Regions from separate parts of the Nocardia sp. NPDC058633 genome, predicted to be linked through region 2. Evidence: riboswitches for the same ligand, from Rfam matches in the RefSeq annotation. Region 2 holds a riboswitch; each other region holds the start of a gene.
The links. A riboswitch is a leader RNA that binds a small molecule or an ion and turns the genes downstream of it on or off. The one in region 2 is predicted to bind cobalamin.
Positions count from the first base shown of each region.

Region 1: linked by a shared signal. The riboswitch ahead of metE (5-methyltetrahydropteroyltriglutamate--homocysteine S-methyltransferase) and the one ahead of ACFWUR_RS16630 (ABC transporter substrate-binding protein) in region 2 are both predicted to bind cobalamin.
Region 3: linked by a shared signal. The riboswitch ahead of ACFWUR_RS21250 (FecCD family ABC transporter permease) and the one ahead of ACFWUR_RS16630 (ABC transporter substrate-binding protein) in region 2 are both predicted to bind cobalamin.

Region 1 is NZ_JBHXRA010000001.1:465,343-468,782, forward strand. It holds gene metE (5-methyltetrahydropteroyltriglutamate--homocysteine S-methyltransferase) at 1-1,936, opposite strand, end outside; cobalamin riboswitch at 2,080-2,277, opposite strand; gene ACFWUR_RS02080 (pyruvate carboxylase) at 2,570-3,440, shown strand, end outside.
Region 2 is NZ_JBHXRA010000011.1:119,457-122,896, forward strand. It holds gene ACFWUR_RS16625 (FecCD family ABC transporter permease) at 1-1,001, opposite strand, end outside; gene ACFWUR_RS16630 (ABC transporter substrate-binding protein) at 983-2,023, opposite strand; cobalamin riboswitch at 2,067-2,203, opposite strand; gene ACFWUR_RS16635 (phosphoribosyltransferase) at 2,226-2,846, opposite strand; gene ACFWUR_RS16640 (carbon-nitrogen hydrolase family protein) at 2,858-3,440, opposite strand, start outside.
Region 3 is NZ_JBHXRA010000015.1:189,679-193,118, reverse strand. It holds gene ACFWUR_RS21255 (ABC transporter ATP-binding protein) at 1-1,063, opposite strand, end outside; gene ACFWUR_RS21250 (FecCD family ABC transporter permease) at 1,060-2,091, opposite strand; cobalamin riboswitch at 2,125-2,249, opposite strand; gene ACFWUR_RS21245 (ABC transporter substrate-binding protein) at 2,334-3,425, shown strand; gene ACFWUR_RS21240 (ABC transporter permease) at 3,425-3,440, shown strand, end outside.

The DNA of each region.
Region 1 (3,440 bases), on a different contig from region 2:
ACAGGTGGGTGTGCACCTGGGTGGTGTCGGCGACTCCGGCGGTGGCCAGGCGAAACGAATCCACCGACCACCGCAGGTACGCGGGCTGTTCGGCGGCACGCAGCGGCAACAGCTCACGCAGGGCGGGCTCGTCGACCTGGATGATCCGCGCGCCCTGGGCTTCCAGGTCGACGGTCTCGTCCCGGATGGCGAGCGCGACCTGGCGGGCCGACTCGCCCAGCGGCTGGTCGTCGCGGACGAACGACCACGCCAGGATGGTGACCGGGCCGGTGAGCATGCCTTTGACGGGCTTGGTGGTCAGCGACTGGGCGTAGTTGATCCACGACAGCGTCATCGGTTCGGGCCGGGTGACGTCACCGAACAGGATCGGCGGGCGCACGCAGCGGGTGCCGTAGGACTGCACCCAACCCGCCTCGGTGACGGCGAAACCGTCGAGCAGTTCGGCGAAGTACTGCACCATGTCGTTGCGCTCGGGTTCGCCGTGCACCAGCACGTCGAGACCGAGCCTTTCCTGCAGGGTGATCACGTCGGCGATCTCGGCGCGCATCCGCCGCACGTACTCGGCCTGGTCGATCTCACCCTTGCGTAGTGCGGCGCGGGCCAGCCGGATGGTCGAGGTCTGCGGGTAGGAGCCGATGGTGGTGGTCGGCAGTACCGGCAGGTCGAGGTGATCACGCTGCCGCGCGCGGCGCTCGTCGGCGGGGGAGCGGGCCAGGTCATTCTCGTCGAGCGCGGTCAACCGGGCCCGTACCTGCTCGTTGTGTAGACGCGGGTCGCTGCGGCGTGAGTCGGCGGCGGCGCGGGCCGCGGCCAGTTCGTCGGCGACGGAGTCGACTCCCGCGGTGAGCGCGGTGGCCAGCACTCGCACCTCACCGACCTTCTCGATGCCGAAGGCCAGCCACGAGCGCAGGCGCTCGTCCAGTCCGGTCTCGGGGGTCAGCGAATACGGCACGTGCAGCAGCGAGCACGAACTCGACACCGCCACCGCGTCGGCACTGCCGAGCAGGGTGCCCAGGGTGCCGAGGACCGCGTCGAGGTCGGCGCGCCAGATATTGCGGCCGTCGACCACGCCGGCCACCAGCAGCTTGCGGGCCAGGGCGGGCAACGCCGCGACCGCCGAGACATCGGCGCCCGCGGTGAAATCGAGAGCGACACCCTCGATCTCGGTCTCGGCCAGCACCGCCAGGGCGGCATCGGGGTGCCCGAAGTAGGTGGCGACCAGGATCGCGGGCCGGTTCAGCGCGGCCGACAGCGCGCTGTAGGTCCGGCCGACCAGGGCCAACTCTGCCTCGGTGAGGTCGGTGACCAGCACCGGCTCATCGATCTGTACCCATTGCGCACCCGCATCCGCCAGCTGGGCCAGCAGGTCGAGGTACAGCGGCACCAGCTCGGGCAGCCGCTCCAGCGCGGCACCGTCGGCGGCCTTGGCCAGTTTCAGGAAGGTGATCGGACCGATCACCACCGGCCGTGCGGGCAGGCCGAGCTCGATCGCCTCGTCGAGTTCGGTCAGCAGCTTGCCGGGATGCAGCGAAAAGGTGGTGGCCGCGTCGATTTCGGGCACCAGGTAGTGGTAGTTGGTGTCGAACCACTTGGTCATCTCCAGCGGGGCGACCGTGTCGGTGCCGCGCGCGGCCGCGAAATAGCGGTCGAGCGGATCGGCGATCCCGGCGACGCGCGGCGGCAGCGCACCGAGCAGCTCGGCGGTGTCGAGCATCTGGTCGTAGTAGGAGAAGGTGCCCACCGGCACCGAATCGAGTCCCGCCGCGGCCAGTTCGGTGAGCTGGGCGCGGCGTAGCTCTCGGCCGACCGCGTGCAGGTGCGCGGCATCGACACGGCCTGCCCAGTAGGACTCGGTGGCGCGCTTGAGTTCCCGGTTCGGGCCGACTCGCGGCAGGCCGAGAACCGTTGCGGTGAAAGGGGTGTGCGAAACAGTCACGGAGATTCTCCAGTGTCGTGCAGGGAGAGCCGTCGCCTTTTCGCGGGCACACGTCACCGGTGGCCGGACGGAGTCGCGCAGGCACGACAGGTCGGCATCGATGGTCCGCGCGCCCGATCCACGAGGCGGTGGCCGCCGGATACGGCGTATCCGGCACAGTCGGCAGGTCTTCGGACTCGCGGGCACCGGTCGTGTGATCGACCGACCTACTGGCCGTCGCTTCCCAGGCGTGCAGCCCAGTGCTGATGACGGCGGTCGTTCCCGCTCACCGCTGCGGGACAGTCCCGGATTCTCACCGGGTTCCCTCTCACCCGGTGCGGAACATGATCCGCACCCGGGTTTCGACGCCTCCGCGGGAGGTCGGGGCTCCGACTCTTCCACCGCGCAGGCGAACCAGCTGCGTCACCGAGCATAGGCCCTCGGCGCGAGCCGCCACCACCGCCCCGTCGCGAACATGGCCGTGACCTGCGGTTGCGTTGGGACCGTCCGGGGCGCACCGCGAGCGGTTCCCAGCGGTGAGATGTGACGGCCTGATGAACGCAACTTCGCAGGTGGGCGGGTGTGCGGTGTGAAGATTGCTGCGAAGCAACCTTGCGTGTCCTGGCTCGGCTCGTGGCCGGGTACCGTAGGCCAATGTTCTCGAAAGTCTTGGTCGCAAATCGTGGTGAGATCGCTATCCGTGCCTTCCGCGCGGCCTACGAACTCGGCATCGGAACGGTCGCGGTGTTCCCGTACGAGGATCGTAATTCCGTGCACCGCCTCAAGGCGGCCGAGTCCTACCAGATCGGCGAAGAGGGTCATCCCGTTCGCGCGTATCTGTCGATCGAGGCGATCATCGACGCGGCGGTTGCGGCGGGCGCCGACGCGATCTACCCCGGCTACGGCTTCCTGTCGGAGAACCCCGACCTCGCCGCGGCCTGTGCCGCCGCGGGCATCACGTTCATCGGCCCCACCGCCGAAATCCTCGAGATGGCGGGCAACAAGGCCACCGCCATCGCCGCGGCCAAGGCGGCCGGGCTGCCGACGCTGAAGTCCAGCGAGCCCTCGGCCGATATCGACGAATTGCTCACCGCGTCGGCCGAACTCGAGTACCCGATCTTCGTCAAGGCCGTCGCCGGTGGTGGCGGTCGCGGCATGCGCCGAGTAGCCGCACCCGAGCAGTTACGCGAATCGATCGAAGCGGCCTCGCGCGAAGCGGAGTCGGCCTTCGGTGATCCGACGGTGTTCCTCGAGCAGGCGGTGGTGAATCCGCGCCACATCGAGGTGCAGATCCTGGCCGACCAGCACGGCAATGTGATGCACCTGTTCGAGCGGGACTGCTCGCTGCAGCGCCGCCACCAGAAGGTGATCGAGCTCGCGCCCGCGCCCAACCTGTCACCGGAACTGCGCGAGCAGATCTGCGCCGACGCGGTGGCGTTCGCCCGTCAGATCGGCTACATCAACGCGGGCACGGTCGAGTTCCTGCTCGACGAGCGCGGCAACCACGTGTTCATCGAGATGAACC
Region 2 (3,440 bases):
AGCGCGGTGACCACGCCGATCGGAATCTCCGCCGGTGCGAAGACGGTTCGCGCCACGGCGTCGACCCACACCAGGAAGATCGCCCCGGCCAGCGCGGCGACCGGCACCAATCGGCGATGTCCCGGCCCGACGAGCAATCGCGCCGCGTGCGGCAGCACCAGCCCGACGAACCCGATGGCACCCGCGGCACTCACCAGTACCGCGGTGACCAGCGCGGTGATGCCGAACAGCACGATCCTGACCCACCGCACCGAGATCCCCAGCGAGGCGGCGGCACTCTCGCCGAAGGCGAACGCGTCCAGCGCGGACGCCTGCGTCCAGCACACCGCGAGTCCGGTCAGCGTGACCGAGCCGCACACCAGCACATCGGTCCAGTCGGTGCCCGACAGCGAACCGAGCAACCAGAACAGCACGCCGCGGGTCTGTTCGGCGTCGGCGGAGGAGATCACGATGAACGAGGTCAGCGCCGAGAACAGTTGGGTACCAGCCACTCCGGCCAGCACGACCCGCGAGGTGCCGCCACCGGTGCCCGCGGCGAGCAGCATCACCAGCGTGAACGAGAGCAGCGCCCCGCCGAACGCCCCGGCCGACAGCGAGACCGCGCCCGCGCCCAGCCCGAGCACCACCACGGCCACCGCCCCCGTCGAAGCCCCTGAGGAGATGCCGAGGACGAACGGGTCGGCGAGCGGATTGCGCAGCAGCGACTGCATGATCGTGCCGCACAGCGCCAGCCCCGCCCCGCACACCGCGGCGAGCAGAGTGCGCGGCAGCCGCAGCTCCCAGACGATGCCCTCCTTGATCCGGCTGATCCGCGCCTGCCCGATCCCGAGGTGCTCGAACACCACCGCGTACACATCGCGCACCGACAGGTCCGCAGGCCCGAAGGTGATACCGATCGCGATCGACATCACCAGCAGGATCGACCCGACCAACAGATATCCGGCCAGCGCCGCCCCGGATCCGCGGCGTGGCCGGGCCTGGGTCAGCGTGCCCATTCCCATTGCTTCACCGCGGCGGCGACCTTCTCCACGCCGTCGATCGTGCGAATCGAGGGGTTCAGGTCGGCGCCGTTGACCACGATGTAGCGCTTGTCCCGCACAGCGGTGAGGCGCTGGGTGACCGGATTGGATTCGAGGAACGCGATCTTGCTGTCGAGGGCGTCACCGGCGATCTTGCGCCGGCTCAGATCGGCGAGTACGAGGGCGCGCGGATCGCGGTCGAGCACGCTCTCCCAGCTCACCTGCGGCCATTCGTCGGTGGTGTCGGCGAACACATTGGTCGCCCCGATGGAGTCGGTGATGATGCCGGAGGCCCCGCAGCAGCCCGCCAGGTACGGGGTGGCGGTATCGGCGAACCAGAACGCCAACGAGACCCCGGCGGCCCGCACCGACCCGGTGGCCGCGGTGAGTCGCCGCTGAAGTTCGGTGACGAGCTGTTCGCCGCGGTCGCGAACGTCGAAGATCGCCGCGAGGTCGCGGATCTCCTGATACACCGAGTCGATGCGCAGCGGCTCGGTGCGCGCACCGTCGGAGTTCACGCTCTCGTCGGTCTTGCCGTCGCAGTCGGTGGGCGAGAGGTAGGTGGGCACACCGAGGTCGTCGAACTGCCGGCGCTCGGCGACGCCGCCGGGACCGAGGGTGCCGCCGAAGGACGCGGACACGAAGTCGGGTTCGGTGTCGAGCACCACCTCGAAGGACGGCTTGTTGTCGGCCAGCCGAGGCACTGTCGCGTTCGCCTCGGCGAGGTTCGCCCGGACCGGATCGGTCCAGGTGGCGGTGCCGACCATCCGGTCGGCCAGGCCGAGCGAGAGCAGGATCTCGGTGGAACCCTGGTTGAGCGAGACCGCGCGTCGCGGCGGGGCGTCGACGGTGACCGCCCGGCCGCAGTTCTGCAGCGTCAGCGGGAAACCGATTGCGCCGGGCCGAGTTCCGTCGACGGGGTCGGCTTCGGTCGAGCAGCCGAGGGCGAACAGCGTCGCCGTGGTGGTGAGGACGGCACCGAGGTGCCGGAGGGAAATGCGCATGCGGCGCCGAACTCCTTCATCAGGGCCCAGTCGCGGAGCCGAGAAATTCATCGAACTCGATCGGGAGTATTCGGGCTGCGGTCGTCGAAGACCGTCACCGTTGCGCGTCAGCCCCGGATTCACACCGGGTTCCCTCGCCGATCGTGGCCGTATCGACGGCCGCCCACACTGTATCCGTACCGGGCCCCAACGGTGACCGACGTCAGCGCAGCAGTGCGGTGACCTCGTCGTCGTCGAGTTGATGGAAGTCGTCGTAGGCCAGGCCGACGCCGCCGAGATCGATCGGGGTCCACAGGCAGACGAGTTCGTCGCATTCGCGTTCGACCCGGCGGGCCGCCTCCGGCGAGGACACCGGCATCGCCACCACCAGCCGATCGGGCCGCTGCGCGCGCGCCACCCGGCACGCGGCCACCACCGTCGCGCCGGTCGCCATCCCGTCGTCGACGAGCACCACCGTGCGCCCGGCCAGGGGAATCGGTTCGCCGTCACGCAAGACCGCTCGGCGTCGACGGAGTTCGGCCCGCTCGGCCTGTTCCACCGCGTCGAACGCCTCGGCACTCACCCCGCTGCGATCGACGACCTCCCGATTGAGGACCAGCAGTCCGCTCTCCCCGAGCGCGCCCATCGCCAGCTCCGGCTGCCACGGCAGCCCCAGCTTGCGTACCAGCAGCACATCGAGTTCCCCGCCGATCGCCGCACTCACCGCCGCCGCCACCGGCACACCCCCGCGTGGCAGCCCGAGCACCAGCGGGCGGGTAGCCCGCAGGTGCTCGAGGGCCGTGCCGAGAGCGCGGCCCGCCGCCGCGCGATCCGGGTACACCATCGTCTCGAACGCTACTCCGGCGCGGGCGCCTCGGAAATGGTGAAACGACGCAGCGACAGGCTGGGGTTGGCGGTGCGCACCTCGGCCAGCCGCGCGAGGTCGACGGTGGCGGTGAGCACGCCCGGCTCGTCGCCGAGGTCGGCCAGCACCGTCCCCGCCGGATCCACGATCATCGACGCGCCCGCGCCACGTGGCGCGCACTGATCGGCCGCCGCCACATACACCGTGTTCTCGATGGCACGGGCCCGCAGCAGGGTCGTCCACTGGTCGACCTTGGCAGCTCCCGGAATCCACTGCGCGGGGAGCAGCAACACATGGGCGCCCGCTGCCGCGACACGCCGACAACCCTCCGGAAAACGCAGATCGAAACAGGTCTGCATGCCGAAGATCACACCGTCGACCGTGAACGCGGCGGGCGCGACGATCGGTCCGGCGGCCACCACATCCGATTCCCGATGCCCGAACGCGTCGTACAGATGCACCTTCCGATACACCGCCACCCGCGAGCCGTCCGGACCGTGCGCGACGAGCGTATTGCTGATCCGGGTGGCTCCCGGCGCGGGCAACTCGACCACACCGGCCACCAGGAACACT
Region 3 (3,440 bases), on a different contig from region 2:
GTCGCGCCTCTCGCGGGGTGATCAACAGGTGGTCATCGCCGGTCACCGGGTGCCGCACGCGCGTCGCGTCGACCCCGAACACTTCGCCGACCACGTCGGGGGTCAGCGCCTGCGCCGGTGGGGCGGGCGGTCGAGTGGAGCCGTTGTGCAGCACGATGATCCGATCGCAGTAGCGGTCGGCCAGGGACAGATCGTGCAGGGCGGCGACGACAGTTCGGTCCAGGCTCCGGATCAGGGTGAGCAGTTCGAGTTGATGGGTGACGTCGAGGTGGTTGGTCGGTTCGTCGAGGAGCAGGACGGGGGTGTTCTGGAGCAGGGCCCGGGCGAGCAGAACCCGCTGACGTTCGCCGCCTGACAGTTGCCGCACCTGTCTGCCCGCGAAGCCGGCGAGATCGACTGCCGCCAGAGCTTGTGCCACGCGCTGCTGTTCGGGCGCGGCGCCGAGACCCCACGGCGGCAGATAGGGGGTCAGCCCGAGGGCGACCACTTCGCCGACCAGCATGTCGGCGGGCGGGTCCTCGTCCTGCGCCACCGATGCCACCGTCGAGGCGCGCCGCCGGGGCCGCAGAGCGTGCAGATCCAGCCCGTCCACGAGCACCCGGCCGTGCTCGGGCCTGTGGACTCCGGCCAGTACCCGCAGCAACGTCGACTTGCCGCTGCCGTTGGGCCCCACGATGCCGACGATCTCGCCAGGGCTGATCGAAAAGTCGGCGCCGACAACGATATTGCGTCGGCCGATCGCGCAGGTGAGTGTGTCGGCTCGCAGTGCGCCTGGCCTGCCCATCGTGGTTCGGCCGCTCGACGGTGACGCCGTGGCCGATATGACGCCGGGCAGCCCAGCCGAGCCAGGCATCGTCGAGGGCGACGTCACCGGCGAGTCGGACTCCGTCGCAGGTGAGTCGGTCTCCGGGGGTCGAAGGTCGCGGTTATGGGCCGCGTGGTCGGGAGCGATCCGGTCGAGGGTGTAGATGGTGTCGTCCGGGGTGAGCCGTGGTTGTGGTGTCTCGCTGTCGGCATGGCGGCCCGTCGTCCGTCGCCCGAATACGCGTAGATAGCTGCTCATGACGCGCCGAACTGGTAGCGGCGTCTGCCCATCAGGAGGAGGAAGATGGGGGCGCCGATGAGGCCGGTGAGCACGCCGACAGGGATCTCGGTGGGGCGGACCAGTATTCGGGCCGCGGCGTCGGCGACCACCAGGAACAGCGCACCGCCCAGCGCGCAGGTGGGCAGCAGGTTGCGGTGGCGGGGACCGACGATCATCCGCGTGGCGTGCGGGACGACGAGGCCGACGAACCCGATGCCGCCCGACACCGCGACGAGGACGCCGACGAGCACCGCGAGCAGCACGAACAGGCCGATGCGCAGGTGCCCGACCGGGACGCCGACCGACGACGCGGTGTCCGCGCCGAGGGTGAGCGCATCGAGCCAGCCCGCTGTCGCCCACAGGATCGCGCCGCACACTACGACGACCGTGAAGGGCAGGGCGAGGGTCGTCCAGTCGGCGCCGGCGAGACTGCCGAGCAGCCAGAACAGCACCGACTCGGCTGCCGCGGGATCGGTGCTGCGAAACACGAGGAAGCTGCTGCATCCGGCGAAGGCCGAACCGAGTACGGTGCCGGTGAGTACCAGCCGCAGTGGGGTGAGACCGCCCTGGGCCAACGCGATCAGCAGCACCAGGGTCGCGGCTCCGAACGCGCCGAGCAGCGCACCGCCGGACAGCGCCCAGATACCCGCGCCGGCGAACAAGCCGGAGGTGATCACCGCGGCCGCGCCGACTCCGGCACCCGAGGAGACACCGAGCAGGAACGGATCCGCCAGAGGGTTGCGCACCAGCGTCTGCATCGCCGCACCGGCCAACGCCAATCCGGCGCCGACCACCGCCGCCAGCAGGGTGCGCGGGACCCGGAGTTGCCAGACGATGGTGTCGATGCCGAGGTCGGTGGCCCTCGCGCCGGTGAGCCGCGCGAGGAGGGTGTCCAGCACCGCGGACACCGGCACGATCTCCGCGCCGAATCCGGTGGCACCGATCATGGCCGCCGACAACAACGCCCCGAGTAGCGGTAGGGCGAGCGAGATCCGAGCACGGATCATCGCGAATTCTCCACAGGCAAGGCGCGGCCCTTTCAGAGGGTGCCCCGGCAAGGGAGGTCTGACTTTCGCCGTGCGGCGATCACAGTGGCGCGACCGTTCCGGAGTTACACCGGATTCCCACACCCACCGGGGATGACGCCCAGACTGTAACGCGGCACTCGGTGCCATCGCGGAGCCGGGCCCTTCGAATCAGGCGAATGTTAATGGTGTTCGGCGGCGATCGCGGTTGCTTGAATTCGTCCATGTACCGACCGAACACCTTTCGACCCGGCCTTTTCGGCCGTGCCACCGCCGCACTTGTCGCGATGGCCACCGTCGCGACGCTCGGCCTGACCGGCTGCGCGCAGGGCAACGGCGCGCCGGTCGGCACCCCCGACACGCCGCTGCCGACAGAGATTCCGCCCGGGACCACGCTCGTCGTCGCCGATCAGCAGGAACGCCTGCAATCGGCGCTGCGGCTGTCCGGCGAGCTGGACAAGCTGCCGTTCGAGATCGAGTTCGCGAATTTCGTCGGCGGCCCGGCCATCCTCGAGGCGTTCCGGGCGGGCGCGGCCGACGTCGGCCAAGTGGGCGATGTACCGCCGATCCACGCGCTGGCCGCAGGCCAGGACGTCCCCATCATCGGGTCCTACCAGACCAACCCGCAGGCAATGAAACTCGCTGTCGCGCCGGGTCTTTCGATCGAAAAACTCGCGGATCTGAAGGGCAGGAAGATCGCCTACGCCGAGGGCACGGCTCAGCAGGCCGCGGTGCTGAAGGCGCTCACCAAGGCGGGCCTGACGCCTACCGAGGTGGAGCTGGTCCGGCTGCAACTGGCCGAGTTCCCCGACGCGGTGCGCACCGGACAGGTCGACATCGCGCCGCTGATCGAACCCAATGTGACACGGTTCTTGCGCACCCCGGGTGCCTCGCTGATCCCGGATTCGGAAACCACGGGCATCTACAGCGGTCTCGCCTTCCTGTACGCGCGCCGTGCGGTGGTCCAGGATCCGGCCAAGGCTGCCGCGACCCGCGCACTGGTCGGCGCGTTCGTGCGGGCCTGGCAATGGACCAACACCCACCGTGCGGAGTGGGCGAGCCGGTATTACGTCGACAGTCAGAAGGTCAGTGGCGACGACGCGAAGCGGATCGTCGAATCGCTGGGCACCCTCACGTTCCCGCACCTGGATCAGCAGCTGATCGCCCGTCAGCAGAGCACCATCGACGCGATCGACGCTGTAGGCGAGTTGCCCCAGAAGATCGAGGCCGTCGACGGTTTCGACCTGCGCTTCGACGCCGCGGTCACCGAGGCGGTCACGGCCGGCGGGGCGGCGTTCGCGCCGGCGGCGAGCTGATGGCCGTTCTCGATG